DNA from 3 places in the Vagococcus sp. CY53-2 genome. Region 3 is predicted to be linked to each of the others. Evidence: predicted binding sites of a transcription regulator. Region 3 holds the regulator's gene; each other region holds the start of a gene.
The links. Region 3 encodes LexA, which represses DNA repair genes until DNA is damaged. Its sites were predicted from a motif close to CNAACANNTGTTNG; they were not measured.
Positions count from the first base shown of each region.

Region 1: the regulator LexA is predicted to act here: its motif matches at 6,315-6,328, upstream of ruvA (Holliday junction branch migration protein RuvA).
Region 2: the regulator LexA is predicted to act here: its motif matches at 2,594-2,607, upstream of uvrB (excinuclease ABC subunit UvrB).

Region 1 is NZ_JALAHP010000003.1:159,111-167,580, forward strand. Features, by position in the region: gene MN581_RS06665 (heavy metal translocating P-type ATPase) at 1-1,457, shown strand, start outside; partial or broken gene MN581_RS06670 (IS30 family transposase) at 1,609-1,876, shown strand; gene yajC (preprotein translocase subunit YajC) at 1,924-2,289, opposite strand; gene tgt (tRNA guanosine(34) transglycosylase Tgt) at 2,373-3,518, opposite strand; gene queA (tRNA preQ1(34) S-adenosylmethionine ribosyltransferase-isomerase QueA) at 3,536-4,570, opposite strand; gene ruvB (Holliday junction branch migration DNA helicase RuvB) at 4,651-5,664, opposite strand; gene ruvA (Holliday junction branch migration protein RuvA) at 5,680-6,297, opposite strand; gene msrB (peptide-methionine (R)-S-oxide reductase MsrB) at 6,409-6,834, opposite strand; gene MN581_RS06705 (Maf family protein) at 6,841-7,392, opposite strand; gene mutL (DNA mismatch repair endonuclease MutL) at 7,407-8,470, opposite strand, start outside.
Region 2 is NZ_JALAHP010000007.1:49,712-58,181, forward strand. Features, by position in the region: gene uvrA (excinuclease ABC subunit UvrA) at 1-535, opposite strand, end outside; gene uvrB (excinuclease ABC subunit UvrB) at 548-2,548, opposite strand; gene MN581_RS09020 (C1 family peptidase) at 2,699-4,033, shown strand; gene MN581_RS09025 (LCP family protein) at 4,081-5,028, opposite strand; gene MN581_RS09030 (MalY/PatB family protein) at 5,129-6,304, opposite strand; gene MN581_RS09035 (FeoA family protein) at 6,467-6,703, shown strand; gene feoB (ferrous iron transport protein B) at 6,693-8,470, shown strand, end outside.
Region 3 is NZ_JALAHP010000001.1:675,425-683,894, forward strand. Features, by position in the region: gene tkt (transketolase) at 1-1,629, opposite strand, end outside; gene MN581_RS03255 (DUF896 family protein) at 1,727-1,969, opposite strand; gene lexA (transcriptional repressor LexA) at 2,115-2,735, shown strand; gene MN581_RS03265 (hypothetical protein) at 2,847-3,035, shown strand; gene MN581_RS03270 (M42 family metallopeptidase) at 3,084-4,127, shown strand; gene MN581_RS03275 (50S ribosomal protein L25/general stress protein Ctc) at 4,487-5,107, shown strand; gene MN581_RS03280 (hydroxymethylglutaryl-CoA synthase) at 5,263-6,435, shown strand; gene MN581_RS03285 (hydroxymethylglutaryl-CoA reductase, degradative) at 6,456-7,733, shown strand; gene MN581_RS03290 (oleate hydratase) at 7,771-8,470, opposite strand, start outside.

The DNA of each region.
Region 1 (8,470 bases), on a different contig from region 3:
CTCAACTAAAAATTGGCGATCATTTGAAAGTATTAAATGGGGAACAAATTCCAACTGACGGAATCATTCTAACTGGATACACATCAATTGATGAATCATCAATCAACGGTGAAAGTATTCCTGCTGAAAAAACAGTTGGTGATAATGTTTTTGGTAGTACAATCAATGGTGATGGAACTATTACAATGGTTGTAACAAAAGATAGTACAGACACTGTATTTGCTAAAATTTTACAGTTAGTCAATGAATCTCAATCAAACCTATCTAAAACTGCCACAAAGATTAAACGTTTAGAACCCAAATATGTCACGAGTGTTATGGTTCTTGTATTCTTATACATTGTATTAATGCCACTTGTTTTCAATATGGCTTGGTATGATAGTTTTTACAAAGGCATGGTATTCTTAACAGTTGCTTCGCCTTGTGCCCTTGCTGCGAGTGATATTCCAGCGACACTATCTGCCATTTCAAACTTAGCTAAACGCGGAGTTCTATTCAAAGGCGGCTCTTACCTTTCAAACCTTTCAGAAATTAAAGCTATCGCATTTGATAAAACTGGTACATTAACCGAAGGAAAACCAAAAGTCACTGATGTTCACTTTATTGATCACATCACAAACGAAGAAACATTCTATACTGATTTAATTATAGCCATGGAAAAACAAGCCAATCATCCATTAGCTAATGCGATTGTCGAATCAATTGAAATAGTTAATGACATTCCATTAACTATTGAAAATCAAATTGGGAAAGGACTCGTATCAACTTATAAAGGACATACATACAAAATCGGGAAAGCTTCTCAATTTACTAACGTATCTTCTGACATTGAATCATTTGAAAGAAAATATGCTGAAGAAGGAAAAACAGTCGTACTATTTTCTGAAGATGATGTGGTCATTGGCTTAATCGCCATGATGGACTTACCAAATCCAAAAGCACAACAACTTGTTGCATATTTCAAAGAACATAATATTCACACTACAATGATCACCGGTGATGCTGAACGTACTGGTCGTGCTGTAGCAAATACACTTAAAATTGACGAAGTTGCAGGAAATGTTCTACCTGAAAACAAATCACAAATTGTTAGCTCACTTCAAGACAAATATGGTTTAACAGCCATGGTTGGTGATGGGATCAATGATGCACCAGCTCTTGTAAAAGCTGATATTGGTGTGGCTATGGGTGATGGAACGGACGTTGCCATTGATGTAGCAGATGTTGTTTTAATGCAAAACGACTTAGACAAACTAGGTTACGCTTATCGTCTATCTAAAAAATTAGATAAAGTGGTTAAACAAAACATTATTTTCTCTATGGGTGTTGTCGCATTACTTGTTGTATTAAATATTTTTGGTCAAATGAACTTACCTATTGGTATTTTAGCCCATGAAGGATCTACATTAGTTGTCTTATTTAATGGATTAAGACTTTTAACACCACTTAAAAATTAAAATATATCATTATATTCAGGAGAGAGACTAAATTCTATCTCCTGTTTTTTTGTATCGCCGATTGTAAAATTAAGCTAGACAACCAAAGAAAACAAGGAAAGTGATCACAATAGTTTAAATAATTGGTTTAAAAAAATTTCCATGCCATCTATTTAAATCAATCAGCAAGCTAAATAATATTGATATTTATTTTGCCAATTCAGGAACACCCTAAAAAAGACTTAAACGAACTCTTTAATGGGTTATTACGCAAAGATAGATTACCTAATCAAATTGATTTCAATGGAGTTAAGGAATCTTTTATCCAATCTATCGCATCTAAAAGAAATAATATCCCTAGAAAATCATTAAACTATAAAACACCATTGGAAGTATTTTTGAGTTATATAGATAATGATATTTTGTCTAGCTTAATTTGACAAATAAAAAAAATAAAAAATAGCACTTAAAAAGTACTATTTTCTTATTATTCGTTATCTTTTTTTTCTTCTTCAGTGACTGGTTCTTCAACCACTTCAACTTCAGTTACTTCAACTTCTGACGTATTATCCTCTATAGGTTCATTAGATGTAGGTGCTGCAGGTGCTTTAACTGTTTTAATTGCTCCTCGTTCAAATTCTAAATAGATTCCTTCACAATCAAGAGTCACTGTGCCTTTTTCTTTATCTACTTCATGAACGATTCCGTATAGTCCACCAATAGTCACAACTTCACTACCAGGTTGCATACTATCTAATAATTGTTGACGTTGAGCTTGTTGTTTCTTTTGAGAACGACTCATAAAAAACATCATTCCACCCATCACTAATATCAATGGTATCAATGTTTGCATAACTTAGTTCACCTCTTTCTTATTTCACTCAACTATAACTGTAACAAATTTTTAATTATTTAACTACAAAAATTCTATAAATTTTAGAAATTCTTGGCATTTTCTTTATTAAAGCCATACTCTTCAAAAAACGCTTGTCTAAATTCTAATAAGTTATCATCCATAATAGCTTGTCTGACTTGTTTCATGGTATTTAATAAGAAATACAAGTTATGATAAGACGTCAAACGAATACCGAATGTTTCATCACATTTAATGAGATGACGAATGTAAGCTCGTGTGTAATTGCGACAAGTGTAGCAATCACATTTCTCATCAATTGGACGATAGTCTTCTGCGTATTTTGCATTTTTAACGACCAAACGTCCTTGACTTGTCATACATGTTCCGTTTCTTGCAATACGTGTTGGTAACACACAATCAAACATATCAACTCCACGAATTACGCCATCAATTAATGAGTCTGGCGTTCCAACACCCATTAAGTAACGAGGTTTATTTTCTGGAATCAGTGGTGTTGTGTATTCAAGCACTTTGTTCATCTCTTCTTTAGGTTCTCCTACTGACAATCCCCCGATAGAATAACCAGGGAAGTCTAAGCTAACTAATTCACGCGCACTTTGTTCACGCAAATCTTTGTACCCAGCTCCTTGAATAATACCAAATAGTCCTTGTCTATCAGGATTTTGATGAGCTTTTAGTCCACGTTCAGCCCAACGTGATGTTCTCTCAATAGATTTTTTCACGTAGTCATGACTTTCTTGGAATGGTGGACACTCATCAAAACTCATCATGATATCTGGTCCTAATTTATTTTGAATTTGAATAGCTTTTTCTGGTGATAAAAACATCTTAGAACCATTTAGGTGGTTTCTAAAATGAACACCAGATTCTTCAATTTGTCGCATATCTGATAATGACCAGACCTGGAATCCTCCAGAATCGGTTAAAATTCCTTGGTCCCAGTTCATAAATTTATGTAGTCCACCTGCACCTTCTACAATGTCCTCACCAGGGCGTAACCATAGATGATAGGTATTACTTAAAATAATTCCGGCACCCATCTCTTTTAATTCTTCCGGTGCCATTGTCTTTACAGTGGCAAGTGTTCCAACAGGCATAAACATTGGCGTTGGGAATGTTCCATGAGGGGTAATAATTTCACCTAGTCGTGCGCCAGTATGTTTTTCTTTTTTTATCAATCGGTATTTAATTGCTGGTTCTGTCATGTCTTTTCTCTCTTTCTTTATTTAACAAACATCGCATCGCCAAAGCTAAAGAAGCGATATTTTTCTTTTACAGCATGCTCATAGGCATTAAGGACGTTGTCTTTTCCGGCAAACGCACTGACTAACATAATCAATGTTGACATTGGTAAGTGGAAATTAGTTAAAAACGCATCGACTATTTTAAACTCATAACCTGGTTTAATAAATATATCTGTCCAACCGTTGTCTTCTTGTAATTTTCCATCAAACTTTGTCCCAATGGTTTCAAGTGTTCTGATAGATGTTGTTCCAACTGCTACAACTTTTCCACCTTGTTCTTTGACTTCATTCAATGTGTCTGCCGAATCTTTAGTTAAACGATAAAACTCACTATGCATTTTATGATTTTCCACATCATCCACACTGACTGGTCTAAATGTTCCAAGTCCAACGTGAAGGGTTAAATATACTAATTTAACCCCTTTATCTTCAATTTTTTTCAAGACATCTGGTGTGAAATGTAACCCAGCTGTTGGAGCGGCTGCTGACCCATTTTCTTTCGCATAAACGGTTTGATAGCGATCGTTATCACTTAGTCTCTCTTTGATATATGGTGGCAATGGCATTTCACCAAGTGACTCCAAAATCTCTAAAAAGACACCATCATAAGAAAAAGTAATCATGCGACCACCATGTTCTAGTTCTTCCTCAACGACTGCTTTTAATGCCCCATTTCCAAATGAAATCACGGTACCTTTTTTGGCACGTTTGGCTGGTTTAATTAAGGTTTCCCATGTGTCACCTGTTGTATTCGTTAACAATAAAACTTCTAAATGACCACCTGTATCAGGTTTTTCTCCGTGAAGCCTTGCAGGAAGAACTCTTGTATCATTCATAACAAGAGCATCTCCTTCATTTAATTCATCTATAATTGCAGGAAATTGCGTGTCCTCAATTGCTCCATTTTTCGAATCTAATATTAATAACTTTGATGCCGCACGATTTTCTAGTGGTGTTTGTGCGATTAACTCTTCTGGTAAATCAAAATCAAAGTCAGAGGTTTTTAATGTCATATCCTCACCTATTTCCTTTCTGTTCTATCTCCTGTTGTATTTTAACACTTTTACTCTTAAATAAAAACAGTCAAGATAGCTTAACTATTTTGATTATAAGGATAACCTAAATGTTGATACGCGTATTCTGTCACAACACGTCCTCGTTGTGTGCGTTTGATGAACCCTTTCTGTATAAGGTAAGGTTCATACATATCTTCTACTGTTTCACGTTCTTCGCTGATATTTACAGAAATGGTCGTTAATCCAACTGGTCCACCATTGTATAACTCAATCATCGCACGAAGCAATTTCTGATCGACATAATCTAATCCTTTATCATCGACTTGGAGCATTTTTAATGCATCATCAGCAATTTGTTTTGTGACTACACCTTCCCCTGTGACTTGAGCAAAATCTCTCACACGTTTTAATAAACGATTGGCAATACGCGGCGTGCCACGTGAACGTCTAGCAATTTCATACGCACCACTTTCCTCTATCACCACATCAAAAATATCTGACGAGCGAATAACAATTTCTTTCAAATCAGCTTCATCATAGTATTCCATATGACAAATAATCCCAAAGCGATCTCTCAAAGGTGCTGATAACATACCAGCTCGTGTCGTTGCCCCTACCAAAGTAAATGGAGGCAACTCAAAATGAACAGGATGAGAAGTAGGCCCTTGTCCTATCATAATATCGACATAAAAATCTTCCATAGCTGAGTACAAAAGTTCTTCCGCCACACGTGGTAAACGATGAATTTCATCAATAAATAACACGTCCCCTGGTTCTAACTCATTTAGTATTGCCACTAAATCTCCTGGTTTTTCAATGGCTGGTCCACTCGTTGTTTTAATGCTGACATCCATTTCATTTGCTATCACCATAGCCATCGTTGTTTTTCCTAATCCCGGTGGTCCATAGAGTAAGACATGGTCAAGTGCTTCATTTCGTTGTTTGGCTGCCTTGATGTAAATTGTCAATTCATCTTTCACTTTTTGTTGACCAATGTATTGCGATAATCGTGTTGGCCTAAGCGACTTTTCTACCATTTCTTCCGCGTCTAATGTTTCAGAAGAGACAAGTCTTTCTTCTTGTTCTGACATCTTCTTTACCATCCCCTACTTTTTCATTAATAATTTCAACCCAATACGTAAGTACTCGTCTGTTGTCTTATCTTGATAACTTTCAAGCTCTTTTTTGATTTTCTTAATCTCTCTTTCAGAATACCCAAGTGCTTTTAGGGCTTCGATTGCTTCATCTAATTGTTGCGTTGTCTCTACAGTAAATAAATCTTCTTGTGTGGAAATAGTGGTCGTTTCAGATGCTTCGACTGCAACATCATCTAATTTACCTTGTAAATCTAAAATCATTTGTTGTGCTGTTTTCTTTCCAACACCTGGGAATTTCGTTAAATACGTCGCGTCTTGCGCTTCGATTGCTTGAACTAAACCTGAATGGTCATCTAACGCCATAATCGCTAATCCACTTTTTGGTCCAATTCCTGAGACACTAATTAATTTTAAAAATAGTTGTTTTTCCTCTAATGTGGCAAACCCATAAAGTAAATGGGCATCATCACGAATAACCTGATGCAAGTAAACCGTCACCTCTTGATTTAAATAAGCTGAATAGCGAAATGGATTTGCCACCGCAATTTGATAACCTAATCCATTTGTTTCAACGACTATATAATAAGGACTAGTAAATGTTACTGTCCCTTTGATGTATTCATACACTTGTTTTCTTCCTTTCACGTACGCATGTTCCCTAAAATTGTACCATATCCCGAACAATTATCCTATGCTTTCCTTATTAAAAAAAGCCCCCATAAATATGGGAAGCCCTAGTTAATTAAACAGTGCTAAATATTCAGCATAGCCTTCTTTTTCTAAATCTTCAACTGGAACAAAACGTAACGCAGCACCATTAATACAATACCTTAGTCCACCTTTGTCTTGTGGTCCGTCTGGAAACACATGACCTAAGTGTGAATCAGCTTGGGAACTTCTGACTTCAGTTCGCACTCTTGCAAGCGTAGTGTCTTCAAGTTCTTTTAATGTTGCTATAGGCTTTGTAAATGATGGCCACCCACATCCAGCGTCATATTTATCCGTTGAAGAAAACAATGGTTCCCCACTAACGATATCTACGTAAATGCCATCTTTATCAAACTGGTCATACTCACTTGAAAAAGGACGTTCTGTGCCATTTTCTTGAGTGACTTGATACTGTAAAGGGGTTAATGTTTGTTTTAACTCTTCTTTATTTGCCAACTTTCTTCACCTCCCTAATTCTTTAAATAGTTGGTTTAAATAACCAACTGGTAAGCCAACGATAGAAAAATAATCCCCTTTTATCTCTTTGACAAACACACTTGCTTTTCCTTGGATACCATAAGCCCCTGCTTTATCCATTGGTTCACCAGTTTTAATGTAACCAGTGATGTCTTCTTCATCCAAATCATAAAACAACACATTCACAACTTCGATATGTTCATATATTTTTTCAGGGGTTATCACACAAACGGCTGTCATTACGCTATGTGTCTTACCACTTAGTTTTTCTAACATATCGTAAGCATCTTTTTCATCAATCGGCTTCCCCATAATGTCATTATCTAACACAACTGTTGTATCACACCCAATTACTGTTTCATTTGGATAAAGTTTAATAATTTCTTTAGCTTTTTCTCTGGCCATGCGACGAACATAATCTTTGGATAATTCATCTAAATTGACCGTTTCATCTATATCGGCTGGGCTTATCGTAAAATGACTTGTCACAAATGACAATAACTCTTTTCTTCTAGGTGATGCTGACGCTAGTATCATGTACGTCTTCCTTTCTAATGTGGCTCTTGAATTCGTTTAAATAATTTTTCCATATCCTGATTGGTAAAGTGAATCAACACAGGGCGACCGTGCGGACAATTAAACGGATTCTCACATGTTTCTAACTCGTCTAATAAGGCTCGTGCTTGACGTTCATCCAAATGATGGTTGGCCTTAATTGATTGCTTACAACTCATCATAATTGCTGTAGCCTCACGAAAGGATTTTACTTCAACTTTTCCTTCTTCTAGGAAAATATCAATCATTTCACGGATGGTCGACTCTTCTTTTCCAACTGGATACCACGTTGGATGAGAACGGATAATAAAACTCTGTTGTCCAAAATCCTCTAACTCAATCCCGACTTCTTCAAACACCGATAGATTTTCTTTAATCTTTATGTAATCATCTACTGAGTATTCCAAAATAATTGGCACAAGAAGTTGTTGTTTGTCTTCCCCAACGTCTCCTATTTTTTCTCTAAAATACTCATACTTGATACGTTCTTGAGCGGCATGTTGATCAATAATATAAAGTCCCTCATCACTTTGGGCAAATAAATAGGTGCCATGCATTTGACCAAAATATTCTAAATGGGGAAAACTGTGCGTTGATGTTTCTTGCGTATCAGTTTTTGGTAGATCAACCACTTCTTCAATCACTTCATGAGAAACAGTATTTGATTCTATGTCACTCTCTTGCGTATAAGTCGCATCATCTAATTTTTCTGAGACACCATTTGTGTAATCTTTTGCTTCTTTAAATAGTTCTTTTTCTTCATTATTTTTTAAATAAAATTCACCCGTCAATGAATCATACGCTAAATTGGTATCTTTAATTTGTTGTTCACGCTCTAGTGGTTTAGCAGAATGCTCAAATGGTAATTGTTGTTGCTCTACTTTAATCGTTTCAACTTGTTTTTTAAATGGTTTGCTATCATTCACGCGAGGAATCAGCACTTCCTCACCCAACGTTTTAGCAATGCTTGTTTCAATTAGCGTAACGAGTTCTTTTTCTTTACTTAGGCGAACTTCTTGTTTAGTTGGATGAACATTCACATCAACAAGCAATGGGTCCA
Region 2 (8,470 bases), on a different contig from region 3:
CTCGGACAAACCCATCTTTTTTGATTTTTTCAAATACTTTTTTATGTTGTCCTTTTTTCCCACGAATGAGTGGTGCTAGAATCTGAATTCTCGTTCTTTCTTCTAACTCTAACAATTTATCTGTCATCTGCTCTGGAGACTGACTACTAATTTTCGTACCATCATTTGGACAAATAGGCTCACCTACTCGAGCGAATAATAGCCTTAAATAGTCATTTATCTCCGTGACGGTCCCAACTGTTGAACGAGGATTTTTACTGGTTGTCTTTTGGTCAATTGAAATGGCTGGACTCAGCCCATCAATACTATCAACATCTGGCTTATCCATTTGCCCTAAAAATTGTCGTGCGTATGACGACAAACTTTCGACATAACGACGTTGCCCTTCAGCGTATAACGTATCAAATGCTAAGGAACTTTTTCCTGAACCAGAAAGTCCTGTAACCACGACGAGTTTATCTCTTGGAATAGTTACATCTATATTTTTTAAATTATGTGCTCTTGCACCACGAATCACTATTTTATCATTTGCCATATACCTTATCTCCTATTTACTTGCTTTTAGTTCTAGCAACGTATCTCTCAATGTGGCAGCTTTTTCAAAATCAAGTGCCTTGGCAGCATCTTTCATTTGTAACTCAATATCATGTAAAACAGCTTCTTTTCCATCTCTATCCATTGCATTGTATTGTTCTTTAATAGACACTGAATCAGCTGATTCATCTTCGCTTTCTTTTGTAATGCGAATCAAATCACGAATATCTTTCTTAATTGTTTTCGGTACAATACCATGTTCGGCATTATATTCTTCCTGAATAGTCCGACGACGACTTGTTTCTGACATCGCTCGCTCCATTGAGTCAGTAATCTTATCAGCATACATAATAACTTTACCGTCGGCGTTTCTTGCCGCTCGTCCGATGGTTTGGATAAGTGAGCGTTCACTACGTAAGAACCCTTCTTTATCAGCATCAAGTATGGCAACAAGTGACACTTCAGGAACATCTAATCCCTCACGCAATAAGTTAATCCCTATTAAAACATCAAACTCACCTAATCGTAAATCGCGAATAATTTCTGTTCTCTCAAGTGTTTTTATGTCACTATGTAAATATTTTACTTTAATTCCTAATTCTTTAAAGTAATCCGTTAAGTCCTCTGACATTTTTTTCGTTAACGTCGTAATAAAGACACGCTCATTTCGTTCAACACGTTCATATATTTCACCGACTAAATCATCAATTTGCCCCATGATTGGTCTTACTTCAATTACTGGATCGAGTAAACCAGTTGGTCTAATAATTTGTTCCACAATGTCATCTGTTTGTTCCATTTCATACGGTCCAGGAGTAGCAGACACATACATAATTTGGTCCACTTTTTCTTCAAATTCTTCCAATCTAAGTGGTCGGTTATCTAACGCACTAGGTAATCTGAAACCATAATCCACTAACATTTGTTTTCTTGCTCTGTCCCCATTATACATGCCCCTAATTTGAGGCATCGTAACATGGGATTCATCTACCATTATCAAAAAATCATCAGGAAAAAAATCGAGTAAAGTGTAAGGTGCTTCTCCTTCTCGTCTTCCATCCATATGCCGAGAGTAATTTTCAATCCCTGAGCAATACCCCATCTCACGCATCATTTCAATATCATAATTAGTTCGCTGTTCTAATCGTTGGGCTTCTAATAATTTTTCTTCACTTCTAAGTTCTTTTAAGCGCCAATCTAATTCTTTTTGAATTTTAGCGATGGCTTCTTCTAAATGCTCTTCATTCGTCACAAAGTGAGTCGCGGGGAAAATCGCCACATGCTCTCTATCTCCAATAATTTCACCTGTTAAGGCATTAAACTCTCTAATGCGGTCAATCTCATCACCAAAAAATTCAATTCTTAAAGCAAAGTCATCTTTTGACGCTAGAAATATTTCCACAACATCACCGCGTACACGGAAACGTCCACGCTGAAAGTCAATGTCATTTCGTTCAAACTGAATATCAACTAAATGTCTAAGAAGTTGATCCCGTTCCATTTCCATCCCTTCACGTAATGACAAAACTTGATTTTGATATTCTCTAGGATCACCTAAGCCATAAATACAAGACACAGATGCCACAACAATCACGTCATTTCGCTCTAATAGGGAACTAGTCGCTGAATGGCGTAATTTATCTATCTCATCATTGACACTCGAGTCTTTTTCAATATATGTATCACTTGAAGGAACATAGGCTTCTGGTTGGTAGTAATCATAATAGCTCACAAAATACTCCACTGCATTATTTGGAAAAAACTCTTTAAACTCACTGTATAGTTGTCCAGCAAGTGTTTTGTTGTGTGCAATAATCAGGGTAGGTTTATTAACTTGCTGTATTACATTAGACATGGTGAACGTTTTACCAGATCCTGTTACCCCCATTAATATTTGAGCTTTTTCATTATTTTCTATATTCTTGACTAATTGTTTAATCGCCTCCGGTTGATCACCAGCCGGCTCATATTTCGACACTAAATCAAAGGTATTGTTTATTTGTCTATCAATCATGCTGAAACTCCTTTAGATTTACTTATTTCCTCAATTTTATCATACCGAACATACTTTCGCAAAACAGTTCGCTTTATAAAAAAATAATCGATTTAGTGTTATTTTAAAGAATGTTGGAGTAGAATAGAAACAAAAGAAAGGTGTGGTGACATGGTTAAATCAATTTCAAATAAACAAATCAAACAAATGGAGCAAACATATGTGGCTAATCATGAACATTTATTAAGCCAACGTGCAGTGATGAAAAATGGAATTTTAGCTTCATCAGAAAATCAAAAGGCAATCGTCGAAAATAATCCGGTCTTCTCTATCGACTTAGATACAGGAAACGTGACAAATCAAAAACAAAGTGGTCGTTGTTGGATGTTTGCAGCACTTAATACATTTAGACATGATGTCTTAAACAATCATCACATCAAAGACTTTGAATTATCTCAAAACTATACATTTTTCTGGGATAAATTTGAAAAAGCAAACTATTTCTATGAAAATATTATCAAAACAAGCAACCAAGAATTAACAAGTCGTGAAGTGGCGTTCTTACTTGCAACCCCTCAACAAGATGGTGGTCAATGGGATATGCTTGTGGCGATTATCCAAAAATATGGTATTGTGCCAAAAACAATCATGCCTGAAACATCAAGTAGTTCAAGCAGCCGTGAGTTAAACACTTACTTAAACAAAAAATTAAGAAAAGATGCTTTAACACTTAGAACCTTAATAGGTAATGGTACATCCGAAGAAGAAGTTGAAACACGCAAAGTTGAGTTGCTACAAGAAATCTACAATCTACTAAGCACCTCTCTAGGTACACCACCAACTGAATTTGATTATTCTTACTATGATAATGATGGTAACTATCACTTAGAACAAGGCTTAACACCAACTTCTTTCTATGATAAATTCGTTGGAACTGATTTAAATGATTATGTCAGCATTATCAATGCCCCAACAAAAGACAAACCTTACAATCAAGTTTATACAGTTGATATGTTAGGAAACGTCGTTGGTGGTAAAGAAGTTCGTCACTTAAACGTTGATATTGAAACATTCAAAAACTTAGCTATCGCGCAATTAAAAGATGGCGAAAGTGTGTGGTTTGGTTGTGATGTTGGCCAATCGTCAACAAGAGATACTGGTATTATGGCAACTGATATTTATAGTGTACAAGATACATTAGATATTAATTATGATATGAGTAAAGCAGAACGTTTAGATTATGGTGAAAGTTTAATGACTCACGCAATGGTCTTAACAGGCGTAAACTTAATCAATGATAAACCAACTAAATGGAAAGTTGAAAATAGTTGGGGGGATAAAGTTGGAACAAAAGGTTATTTTGTCATGAGTGATGATTGGATGAGTGAATACACTTATCAAGTCGTTGTAAACAAAAAATACCTTTCTGATGACTTAAAAGAAGTCATTGAAAAAGATGATGTCACTGTTTTAGCTCCTTGGGATCCAATGGGAGCTCTTGCATAAAATAGAAAAAAGAGTTGACCACTTTTAAGCGGCTAACTCTTTTTTTATTATTGTAGTTGTGATTTAATTAAATTTTGTACACGAGCCAGTTCTGTTTCAGGAATTTCCTGATAAGAAATCCCATCAATCATCACTCCCTCACCTTGCAAGGTATCACTTTCGATGTGTTTAAAACTATCACGATATGTCATCGCAATCTCAAACATTTCATCCGGTTCTAAATCTGTTTTCATATTATTTTCTATTGCCGTTAATATTTCCTTATAACGTTTTACACCTGTAAAACCTAATGCCTTGTCAGCAATAGCTTCAATAACCTGTTGTTGTCGCACTTGTCTACCATAATCTCCATTTGGATCCTCATATCTCATCCGTGTATAAGCGAGTGCTTCTTTACCATTTAATTTGATTGGTCCTTTTTTAAAGGTCATACCATCTTGTTCAAATTCAAATTTGTTTGTTACCTCTACTCCATCAACTGCATTGACCAATTCTTCAAATCCCATCATGTTAATCCAAACATAATGATTTAAGTGCATATCTAATAAATGGTCGACAGTATCCATCGCCATTTTAGCTTGTCCATAAGCATAAGCATGAGCTATTTTTTCTACTGAATTATGTCCAACAATTTCAGCCCGTGTATCTCGTGGAATACTAATTAAAGTTGTTTTCTTTTCTTTAGGATTTACTGTTGCGACAAGCATCGTATCTGAACGTCCCACATCATTTCGTCCAAAATCACCAGTATCTAGTCCTAATAATAAAACAGAAAAAGGCTCTCCCTCTTGAATATTTTTATCATCGGATCTTCCTTCAACTGGTTCGCTTACCTTATTCGCCACGCCTTTTATATCAAAATAGGTTTTGGCCAATAAAACTCCTGATCCTACTATAACTAATAACAAAATTGTCACCAATACTATTATGGATTTTTTTAATTTACTTGACTTCTTTTTAACATTTTTTTTACGTCTACTTTGTTGATTACCCATCACACATCTCCTAAAAAAACCAATTTTATAGCACTAATTTTACCATAATGATTATTAATCCTATCATTTTTTTAGGTTAACCTTAAATAATTTTTAAAGTCTATGAATTTTTTATTACTTTTTCTAGATTTTTTATAGCTAACTCAATATTTTTAGGATGTGTGGCTAAATTGATACGAATAAACGTCCCACTGTGTTTACCAAACCATTCACCGTAATCTATCGCTAATTTAGCTTTATCTTGGACAATTTCTTTCATTTTATCTTGTGTAACATAACAAGATAAATCAACCCATGATAAATATGTCCCCTGTTTTTCATATACAATCGCTTCTGGTAATAATTTCTTAAATAATTGAGTCATTAAATCAAAATTATCATCTATGGTTTGATTCAATTCATCTAGCCACTGTTCTCCAAAATCATAACTTGCTTGCGTAGCAATAACCCCCATCAAACTAGTTGGATTACTGATTCTCGTCTTGATAAATTCATCATATCTTACTCTTAAATCAGGTGATGGAATAAAAATATGCGAATGAAGTAAACTTGCTAAGTTAAATGATTTTGATGCAGCATTCACCACAATTAATTTATCAAAATCGACACCCTCTACCCCTAAATAACTAATAAATGTATGACCTTTTGCTACAAAATCTTGATGAATCTCATCAGAAATCAATAAGACTTCATATTTTTGACAAATATCAGATATTTTCTTTAATTCCTCAAGTGTCCACACACGCCCAACAGGATTATGCGGCGAACAAAAAATCAGTGCTTTGACGTTTTCTTTTTTTATCTTTTCTTCCATCTCTTCATAATTAATCTCATATCTACCCTGATTAATCACTAAGTCAGATACAACTAACTTGCGTTTATTATCCTTTACCACATCATAAAACGGGTAATATACTGGTGAACAAATCATGACAGCTTCTTGTTCTTTTGTAAAACATTGAATTAAGTAATGCAGTGAATTCACGACACCTGTCGTAAAACGTAACCACTCTTTTTTAACTTCAACATTGTGTTGGTTTTTTTGCCAAGATTTCACTGCTTGGTAATATGAATCAGGTACTACAGAATAACCAAAAACACCATGATTGATTCTTTCAATCATTTTATTTTGAACCTCTTCAGGAATTTTAAAATCCATATCTGCTACCCACAAAGGAAGTAATCCTTCACTTCCAAAGTGTTCTGTAACCCCGTCCCATTTTAATGAGTCTGTTTGATGACGATCCACATAATACTTATCATAAAAATTTGTCATGTCTTTTTTGCACTCCTTTTTTAATTAATATCTCATTCTATCATATATGACAATTAGTAAAAAAGGGGTTATTTTTACACAATGACAGAAAGGGTTGATTAAACTATAAATTAGGTTTAAAATAAAGATAAATTAGGCAAACCTAAAAAAGGAAGCGAAATGATGAAAACTTTATTAAATTTAAACCTTAATGACCAAGCTACTATCTCTCACATCTCTCACCCAGATGCAGATATGAAACAACGACTATATGACTTAGGTTTCTATCCTGGAACAACTGTCAAAAAAACACTTATCAGTCCAAAAAGTGATCCAATTGCTTACCGCTTGAGAGGAACAACTATTGCATTAAGAAATTCTGATGCACAATATGTGGAGGTGTCTAACGATGACAACTGAAGAAAAAGAGACCTTTGTTATTGAACGTAAAAAAGAATCGGATGTTGTGATTACATTAGCTGGAAACCCTAACGTGGGTAAGAGCTCAGTTTTTAACGAACTAACTGGACTAAGACAACACACTGGTAATTGGCCTGGAAAAACGGTTGATTTAGCCCAAGGACGAACTGAATTTGAGGGACAAGGATTCATATTAGTCGATTTACCTGGTACCTATTCCCTATCAGCTCACTCAGTAGAAGAAGAAGTCGCACGAGATTTCATTCAATCAAATGAGTCTCAGGCTACTATCGTCGTCTGTGATGCAACAAGTCTAGAGCGAAATCTAAATCTAGTATTGCAAATCATGCAACTGACACCAAACGTTATTGTGTGTGTCAATTTACTAGATGAAGCCAAAAAGAAAAAAATCCATATTAATTTAGAAAAATTACAAGAATTACTTGGTGTACCAGTCGTGGGAACATCTGCTGTAAAAAAACAAGGTCTTGATACCTTAATGGAAAAAACAAAAGGTGTGATCAATGGAGACATTACATCAAATCCATTTATGATGGAAGCTTTGCGACAAATCCATGTTGATAAAGAAACTGAAACACTAGTCATTATGGATAGAGCAAGTGTTATTGCAAAAGAAGTCACAATATTTGAAGATAAAAATTTCGATCTAAAAGACCAAAAATTAGATAAACTTCTCACACAAAAAAGTACTGGTATTCCTATTATGATTTTATTATTAATGCTTATCTTTTGGTTTACGATTGAAGGAGCGGATGGTCCTTCAGATTTTCTAGCCGATAATTTTGACAAAGTTGGCAATTGGCTTATGGCTATTACAACGAATTGGGGTGTCCCACATATTATTCGAGATGTGTTGATTAATGGCGTGTATAAAGTTCTATCAACCGTTGTTGCAGTAATGTTGCCACCTATGGCTATTTTCTTTCCATTGTTCACGTTATTAGAAGATTTTGGTTACTTACCTCGTGTTGCATTTAACTTAGATAAACATTTTCAAAAAGCCGGAGCCTGTGGGAAACAAGCATTAACCATGTGTATGGGATTTGGTTGTAACGCAGCTGGGGTTGTTGGGGCTAGAATCATTGATTCTCCTAGAGAAAGACTTATTGCCATTATGACAAATAATTTTGTACCATGTAATGGTCGATTTCCTATTTTGATTACAGTTATCACCGTCTTCTTTACTGGAGGAGCAATTGGACTTTTAGGCTCTATCCAATCAGCGATCTTTTTAACAGGCGTCATCTTACTCGGCGTATTTACTACGATCATGGTTTCTCGTTTATTATCAAAAACTGTCTTAAAAGGGATACCATCTTCTTTCACCTTAGAATTACCACCTTATCGAAAACCACAAGTGGGGCAAGTGATTGTTCGCTCAATTTTTGACAGAACCTTATTTGTTTTATGGCGCGCCATTATTGTAGCTGCCCCAGCAGGGCTAGTGATTTGGGTATTAGCTAATGTTTCAATTGGTGATCAATCCATTTTACAGAGTGTGACCGGATTTATCGATCCATTTGCTCGACTTATGGGATTAGATGGTACTATTTTAATGGCTTTTATATTAGGACTACCTGCTAATGAAATTGTTATTCCTATTATGATTATGGGTTACATGGCAACTGGTACCATTACAGACTTTAGCTCACTGGATCAATTCAGACAACTATTATTAAGTAATGGGTGGACTTGGTTAACAGCTATGAATGTCATTTTATTTACTCTTTATCATTGGCCATGTTC
Region 3 (8,470 bases):
GTATGCTCCACGTCCCACGCCTTCATAGGCTTTTTCTTTTGTTCCTTCAAGAACAGGTAAGTTTTGTCTTGATAAAGCTAAAACAGTTGGTGTCTCCGTTGACGTTGCGGCCAATTTCCATGCAGCTGATACTTCATTGCCATCAGCTGGACGAATTAAGTTTACATTTGGTATCCCACGTAAGCTTGATAACTGTTCGATTGGCTCATGCGTTGGACCATCTTCACCAACCGCAATCGAATCATGTGTTAACACAAATGTGACAGGGGCTTTTTGAATCGCTGATAAACGTAACGCTGGACGTAGGTAATCAACGAATACAAAGAATGTTCCACCATAGACACGTGTTCCACCATGCAAAGCAATCCCATTCATTGCTGCTGCCATACCAAATTCACGAACCCCAAACCAAATATTACGGCCTTCATATTGTCCTGGTTCAAAATCTTTTTCAGCTGCCACCATGGTATTATTTGATGATGATAAATCGGCAGATCCTCCCCAGAATGATGGGATTTCTTTAGATAAGACTTGAATGGCTTCTTTACTTGTCACACGACTTGCCGCACTTTCACCAAGTTCATATGTTGGTAAAACAGATTCCAAATCAACTGTCACGTCACCTTTGAAGGCTTCTTCAAATTGTTTCGCTAGTTCTGGATAAGCAGCTTTATAATCAGCAAATTGTTTTTGCCACTCTGCTTCTGCTTTTTCACCTTTTTCTACCATATCAGCGTGGAAACGTGTTGCGACTTCTTCTGGTACAGTAAATGCTGGGTAATCCCAACCGTAAGATTTTTTAGCAAACGCCACACCTTCAGCTCCAAGTGGTGCACCATGAACTTTGTTTGTCCCTTCGTTTTCAGCACCAAACCCAATCACTGTTTTGACTTCAATCATGGTTGGTTTTGTAGTTTCTTTTTGTGCGGATTCAATAGCATTCGCAATTTCTTCTAAATCATTGCCATCTTTGACTAAAATGTGTTGCCATCCTGATGATTCAACACGACCTTTAACGTCTTCCGTAAATGACTTATCTAATGGTCCGTCTAATGAAATACCATTTGAATCATATAACACAATTAATTTACCAAGTTTTAAATGACCAGCTAAACTGATTGCTTCTTGAGAAATACCTTCCATTAAATCACCATCACCACATAAAGCATACGTGTAATGGTCAACGATATTAAATTGATCTTTGTTATATGTTGCAGCGAGGTGCGCTTCTGCCATCGCAAATCCAACACTCATCGCAATTCCTTGACCTAATGGACCAGTTGTTGCTTCTACCCCATCTGTATGATGAACTTCAGGATGTCCTGGTGTCAAACTATCCCATTGACGGAATTTTTTTAATTCCTCCATTGGTAAGTTATAACCTGACAAATGAAGTAAACTATAAAGCATTGCAGAACCATGTCCTGCCGATAACACAAAACGATCACGGTCTACCCATTGTCTTGATGTTTTAGGATTGACCTTTAAAAATTTTGTCCAAAGAGTATAAGCCATTGGAGCTGCCCCCATGGGTAATCCTGGATGTCCTGAATTTGCTTGTTGAACCATGTCTAAACTAAGGGTACGAATTGCATTCACACCTAGTTGATCAATTTGATCAAATAACATATAACGCCCTCCTATTTAGGTTTTTTTTACCTTTATTGTATTTTACATCTAATAATATTATTTTACAAGCGTTTTTATAGAAATAACACATGCAATTTTATCGATCATGTAATCCTTTTTCTTTTTGGATTTGTTTTAATTTCTCAGGAGTAACATCTGTCCCCTCTTCATCGACTACTTTCATTCCCTCAATGTGATTTCTCATACCTTTTCTAAAACTATGTAAATATTCTTCCCTCAATAATTGTTGTTCTTTTTTTTCAACGTCAGTTAGTCCCTCAGTTGTTTTTGCTTTCTTTGCTAGCTCATTAATTCTTGCTAATTTTTTTTCACTTAACATAAGTCACGACCTCCTTAAAGTACTACCTAAATAGTAGCTTAAAAAAGATAAAAAAACAATTATATATCGTTCAAACGTACGAACATGCGTTTGATTTTAAGAAAAAATTATGTTACACTCAAAAAAAAGGAAATGAGGTATCATCATGTCAACTAAACGTTCTTCTAGGCAATTAGACGTTTTAAAATATATTCATGAACAAGTTGAAAAAAAAGGGTATCCTCCAACTGTAAGAGAAATTGGAACAGCTGTTAACCTTTCATCAACGTCTACTGTTCATGGTCACTTATCACGTTTGGAAAAAAAAGGATTGATTACTCGTGATCCAACTAAGCCCAGAGCAATCGAATTAACAAATGAAGGGTTAAAAATGATTGGCGTTAACTCTCCTTTTATTCCAATGCTTGGTGTTGTAACTGCAGGTGAGCCAATCTTAGCTGTTGAAGAAGCATCAGATTTTTTCCCATTACCTCCTGACTTAAAATATGAACAAAACAGTTTATTCATGTTAACCATTCGTGGAGATAGTATGATAAATGCTGGGATATTTGATGGTGATCATGTCATTGTAAGAAAACAGTCATCTGCTATTAATGGTGAAATTGTTATTGCTATGACAGATGAAAATGAAGCAACATGTAAAAGGTTTTTTAAAGAAAAAAATCATATTAGATTACAACCGGAAAATGATACATTAGAACCAATTATCTTAAACAGTGTCGCTATTTTAGGTAAAGTGGTTGGACTTTATAGAAATCATATTTAATAAAGCATAACACTATGCTTTATTTTTTTCTTTACAAAGGGAACGGATGTTTGTATAATATATTCAAAGATAAGAACATATGTTCTATCAAATAGTTTAAGGAGTGGTTTTATGTTTGCTATCAGAAGATATGCTCTAATTTTAATTGTCTTAATTATTGGTGTTATTTTAGGTAATATGGGATTAGATGTTGCATTAATTATATTGACCCCACTTGTATTATTATGGTTAATGCTTTGGGATGAAAAAAGTTATCGTCGCTCTCAACAAAAACATAACCATCTATCCTATAAAAAATAAGCATTGCTTTTTATGAATGATTCATCTACCCTTAATTAAAAAGAAAGGATGAGTCATTTGTATAAAGATACTATTGAATTAACAAAGGAATTAACCAATATTCCTTCTCCAACGGGAGATACTAAAAAAATTATTGCATTTATTAGTAACCTATTAAATAAATCTGGTTATAAGCCTTGTATTAATAATAAAGGAAGTTTAATAATCACTGTTCCTGGAACAAATCAAGAGAAACAACGATTTATTACTGCTCATATTGACACGTTAGGTGCTATGGTTCGTGCCGTTAAACCAGATGGTAGGTTAAAATTGGACTTAATTGGTGGGTTTCATTTCAATTCAATTGAAGGTGAATACTGCACAATTCATACTCAAAATAACGGAGACTACACAGGTACGATTTTAATGCATCAAACTAGTGTTCACGTTTATAAAGATGCTGGAACAGCTAAACGCGACCAACAAAATATGGAAGTTAGAATTGATGAAAAAGTATTTTCAAAAGATGAAACAGAACAACTTGGTATTCAAGTAGGAGATTTTATTAGTTTTGATCCAAGAACAATTATTACACCATCAGGATATATAAAATCTCGTCATCTAGATGATAAAGTTAGCGCAGCTATTCTAATAAATTTTTTAATCAATCTAAAAGAAACCAAACAAACCTTGCCATACACAACCCATTTCTTCTTTTCAAATAACGAAGAAATCGGTTATGGTGGAAATTCAAATATTGATTCTCAAGTTGTTGAATATGTTGCAGTTGATATGGGAGCTATGGGAGATGATCAACAAACAGATGAACACACCGTATCTATCTGTGTCAAAGATGCTAGTGGTCCTTATCATGTAGACCTTCGAAATCATTTCGTGTCACTGTGCAAGGAGAAAAAAATTCCTTACCAATTAGATATTTATCCTTATTATGGTAGTGATGCATCTGCTGCAATGAAAGCTGGAGCAGATGTTAAACACGGGCTAATTGGAGCAGGTATAGAGTCAAGTCATGCTTATGAAAGAACCCATAAAGATTCTATTGACGCTACTGAACAATTAGTAAGAGAATATTTATTTAGTTCTTTATCATAACAAAAAAACAAACTCATGGAGTTTGTTTTTTTGTTTAAAACTATATCACTTGACCTTTTCTTCTTTTCGTCGTATGGTTAGTTCATAAGCTTATATTATAGTGTGGTTTAAAACCATGATGAGCAGGCAATATATGGATTGCTTAAGTCCTTAGTCACCATATTTAACTTATTAATTAGTATTTAATTATTAAGATTGCCTCAAAAGGTATAATATAATCTTATTGTTCGTTATTGATAAATTTAACACACTTATCAATATCACCTAGATTAATCGATTAGCTCATCACAACGATTACGTCTACATGAACTAAATAACGAACTAATTAAGATGTTATATTCTAAAGGAGGAAATTATTTATGTCAGTAGTGTTAAAAGTAGAAGAAAGAGCAACTAGACCAAGATCTATCCGCAGAAAACTTAGAGAAGAAGGACGTGTACCTGGAGCTGTAAATGGTAACGGTATACAAAATCTATCAATTTCTGTTGATGCCCGTCAACTTGAAAAAGATATTCGTGAAAATGGATTAAATGCTGTTTATGTATTAGAGTTAGACGGTAAAAAAATTAGTACATTATTACATACTTATGAATTAGATACATTCACTAAATCATGGATTCACGTAGAATTCTTAGCAGTAGATATGTCTCAAGAAACTGAAGTAGAAGCTGAATTATCACTTGTTGGAACTTCTAAAGGAGTTAAATCTGGTGGTATTCTAGAACAAAACTTATATAGTGTTATTGTATCAGCTACTCCAGATAAATTACCAGAACGTGTTGAAGTAAACATTGAAGATTTAGAAATTGGAGATTCTTTAGTAGTTGCTGATATTCCTAAACATGATGAGTTTACAATCATTACAGATGCAGAAGAACAAATTTGTGCTGTAGTTGAAATGGCTGCTCCTGTTGAAGATGAAGCTAACGATATCGTTGCAGAACCTGAGTTAGTTAATGCTAAACCTGAAGAAGCTTAATTAAAAAATATACTAAACAGAACTCTTTTTAAGAGTTCTGTTTTTTTATACTTTAAGAGATTACTAAAATCACTGAAGAAGTTCCACTCTTTATCTCTTTCTATGATAGAATACTTATAAATGACTCTTATTCTAAAAGAAAGTAGGTTAAATGTATGGTTGGTATAGATAAAATAAATTTTTACACCCCAAACACATATATTAAATTAGAAGAACTAGCAAATTATCGTGGGGTAGATCCTGATAAATTTACTATAGGCATTGGACAATCAAAAATGTCTGTTCCTCCTATAAGTCAAGATACAGTCAGCATGGCTGCAAATGCCGCCTATCCTCTACTTACAAAAAATGATTTAAATAACATAGATTTAATCGTTGTTGGAACTGAAACAGGTGTCGATGCATCAAAATCAGTTGCTTCATTTATTCATCAACTACTAGACATCCATCCTTTTGCAAAATCAGTTGATTTAAAACAGGCATGCTATGGTGCGACAGCCGGTTTAATGATGGCTGTTGACTTTGTTAAACTGCATCCAGATAAAAAAGCATTAGTAATTGGATCAGATATTTCACGATATGGACTAAATAGTTCTGGCGAAGTCACACAAGGAGCTGGTGCTATTGCAATGATTATCAGCTCTTCACCTAGTATTTTAGAAATTGAGGAAGTATCCGTTTCTATGACAAAAAGTATTTTTGATTTTTGGCGACCAAATTATTCTAAAACAGCCATTGTCGATGGCAAATTCTCAAATGAAGCGTATATTTCTTTTTTCAGTGAGTTATGGGTAGAATATTCTAAACGGACTAATCTATCACTAGAAGATTTTTCTGCTTTTTGTTTCCATTTACCTTATACCAAAATGGGGAAAAAAGCTTTACTACCAGTTTTGGAGAAAGAGGCACCAAAAAACAAAGACTTATTACTAGAAAACTACCAATATAGTACAAACTACTCTCGTGATATCGGAAATATTTACACTGGTTCATTGTATTTAAGTTTTATGTCCTTGATTGAACATGCGTCATCTTCTCTTACCGCAACTGATCGCATTGGTTTCTTTAGTTACGGTAGCGGTGCTGTAGCAGAAATATTTACCGGAAAATTAGTTGATGGTTTTAAAGATTCTTTATTAGCAGCTGAACATGAAAAACTATTAACCAATAGAATGGATTTATCTATCGAAGACTATACGACGATGTTTACCAAAGAATTAAGCATCGATTCAGATGGTAATCATTTGTTTAATCAAGATAAAACAGACAATGGCATCTTTTTCTTTAAAGGTACTGATAATCATCAACGTCTGTACGGTAAAAACTAAATTTCAAGGAGAGTATTTTAGTGACGAATTTATTTAATAAGTTTTATAAGAAAACACGAGATGAAAGACTCTCTATCTTACTTAGTGAGCATTATCTAGACGACAAAGACTATTGCTTGTTTAAAAACAATTCACCTTTAGATAATGACGTGGCTAATTCTCTGATTGAAAATCAATTAACTCAATTTCCACTTCCTTTAGGTGTTGCACTGAATTTTCTGATTGATGGTGAAGAAAAAATCATTCCAATGGTTGTTGAAGAGCCTTCTGTTATAGCTGCTTGTAGCAATGCTGCTAAATTAGCTAGACCCAATGGTTTTAAAACATCTATCGAAACTTATTTGAAACGCGGGCAAATTATCTTAACAGGCGTAACGAATCCAAATGACGCTAAAAAGCTAATTTTGTCACAGGTTGATATAATTAAAGAAGTCGCAGATAACGCTCACCCATCAATCGTAAAACGTGGTGGCGGGTTAAAAGAGATTACTTGCGACATTTTTGAATCTGAAAACGGTGATGATACATTTTTAACTGTGTATTTATTAGTAGATGTCCAAAAAGCTATGGGAGCGAATATTATTAATACGATTCTTGAAGGGGTCACCCCACTTATTGTTGATTTAGTCGGTGGTGAAGCACTGATGTCTATTTTGAGTAACTATAACACCGAATCCCTTGTCACTTCGACTTGCTCGATTCCTTTTGATAAACTTGGAAATCAATCAACTAGTGGGAAAAACATTGCTCAAAGAATTGAAAAAGCCACTCAATATGCCAACCTCGATACATATCGTGCTGTCACTCATAATAAAGGCATCATGAATGGTATTGATTCTGTTGTTATTGCAACAGGAAACGATCCGCGAGCTGTCTCGGCTGCTGCTCATGCATATGCTAGCAAGAACGGTACGTATCAAAGTATGACAGAATGGCACGTGCAAGATGAGTACTTAGTTGGGAAACTGACTTTACCGATGTCAATTGGTAGCGTGGGAGGAGCTATTTCGGTTCTTCCTATGGCACAAGCAAATTTAAATATGATGTCTATATCAACGTCTGAAGAACTTGCTAGAATAATTGTTTCAGTAGGTCTTGCTCAAAACCTTGCCGCACTAAAAGCACTGGTTAGTGATGGTATTCAAAAAGGGCATATGAAATTACATGCAAGCTCTTTAGCTATACAAGTTGGCGCCACTGGGGATGAAATAGAACAAGTCACAGAAAAACTAAGACAGTCTCCCCATATGAATACCCAAACAGCCACAGATATTTTAAACCAATTAAGACAAAAATAAAAAGCAACTCCAGTTTCATTTGAAGTTGCTTTTTCAATTATAATAAATGATTATCTTTTAATAACTCTTCAACAAATGTGCCTTGAATTTTTTTCAGTTCATGTTTTTCAACCTTACTCATTAACCAAGGTACTTTTATTTCAGGGAGAGTTTTCTTATCTGTTAAATAATAAGTTGCACGAAGTAATGTTCGAATATCAAATGCTGATGCGAATACTTCAGGTACGCCTCTATCAACGTCCATTAATTCATACACAGCTTCCATCGCTGTTCTAACAGAATACTCTGTTGTAAACACTGTGTCTCGTTTCGTTTCAGCAAAATTTCCAATGAATGCTAGATTTTTAGAACCATTTGGGACAACTAATGGTCTATCACCATTTGCTCTTGGCATAAAGTAAGACGTAATAAATGGCATATAAGTTGGGATAACATTAACAGAATTTTTAGCTAAATCATCAATCTTATCAACGGGTACCCCGATATGATACAACCATTCTTTCGCTATTTCTTCACCAGTACATGAGGTAATTGGTTTCTTCACATAATTTCCATCTTTGTTTGAACACAATGCGTAAAACCAGATAACTAATTCATCTTTAGGTTGTTTTTTAAAGTGCGGTTGACGATTAATAGTGTAACTTTGACGCCAATTTGAATCTTCAGAATAGACAATCCCACCTGTCACAACACGACCTGAATAAGGATCTCTTTTACTGATATTTTCAAGATATGGT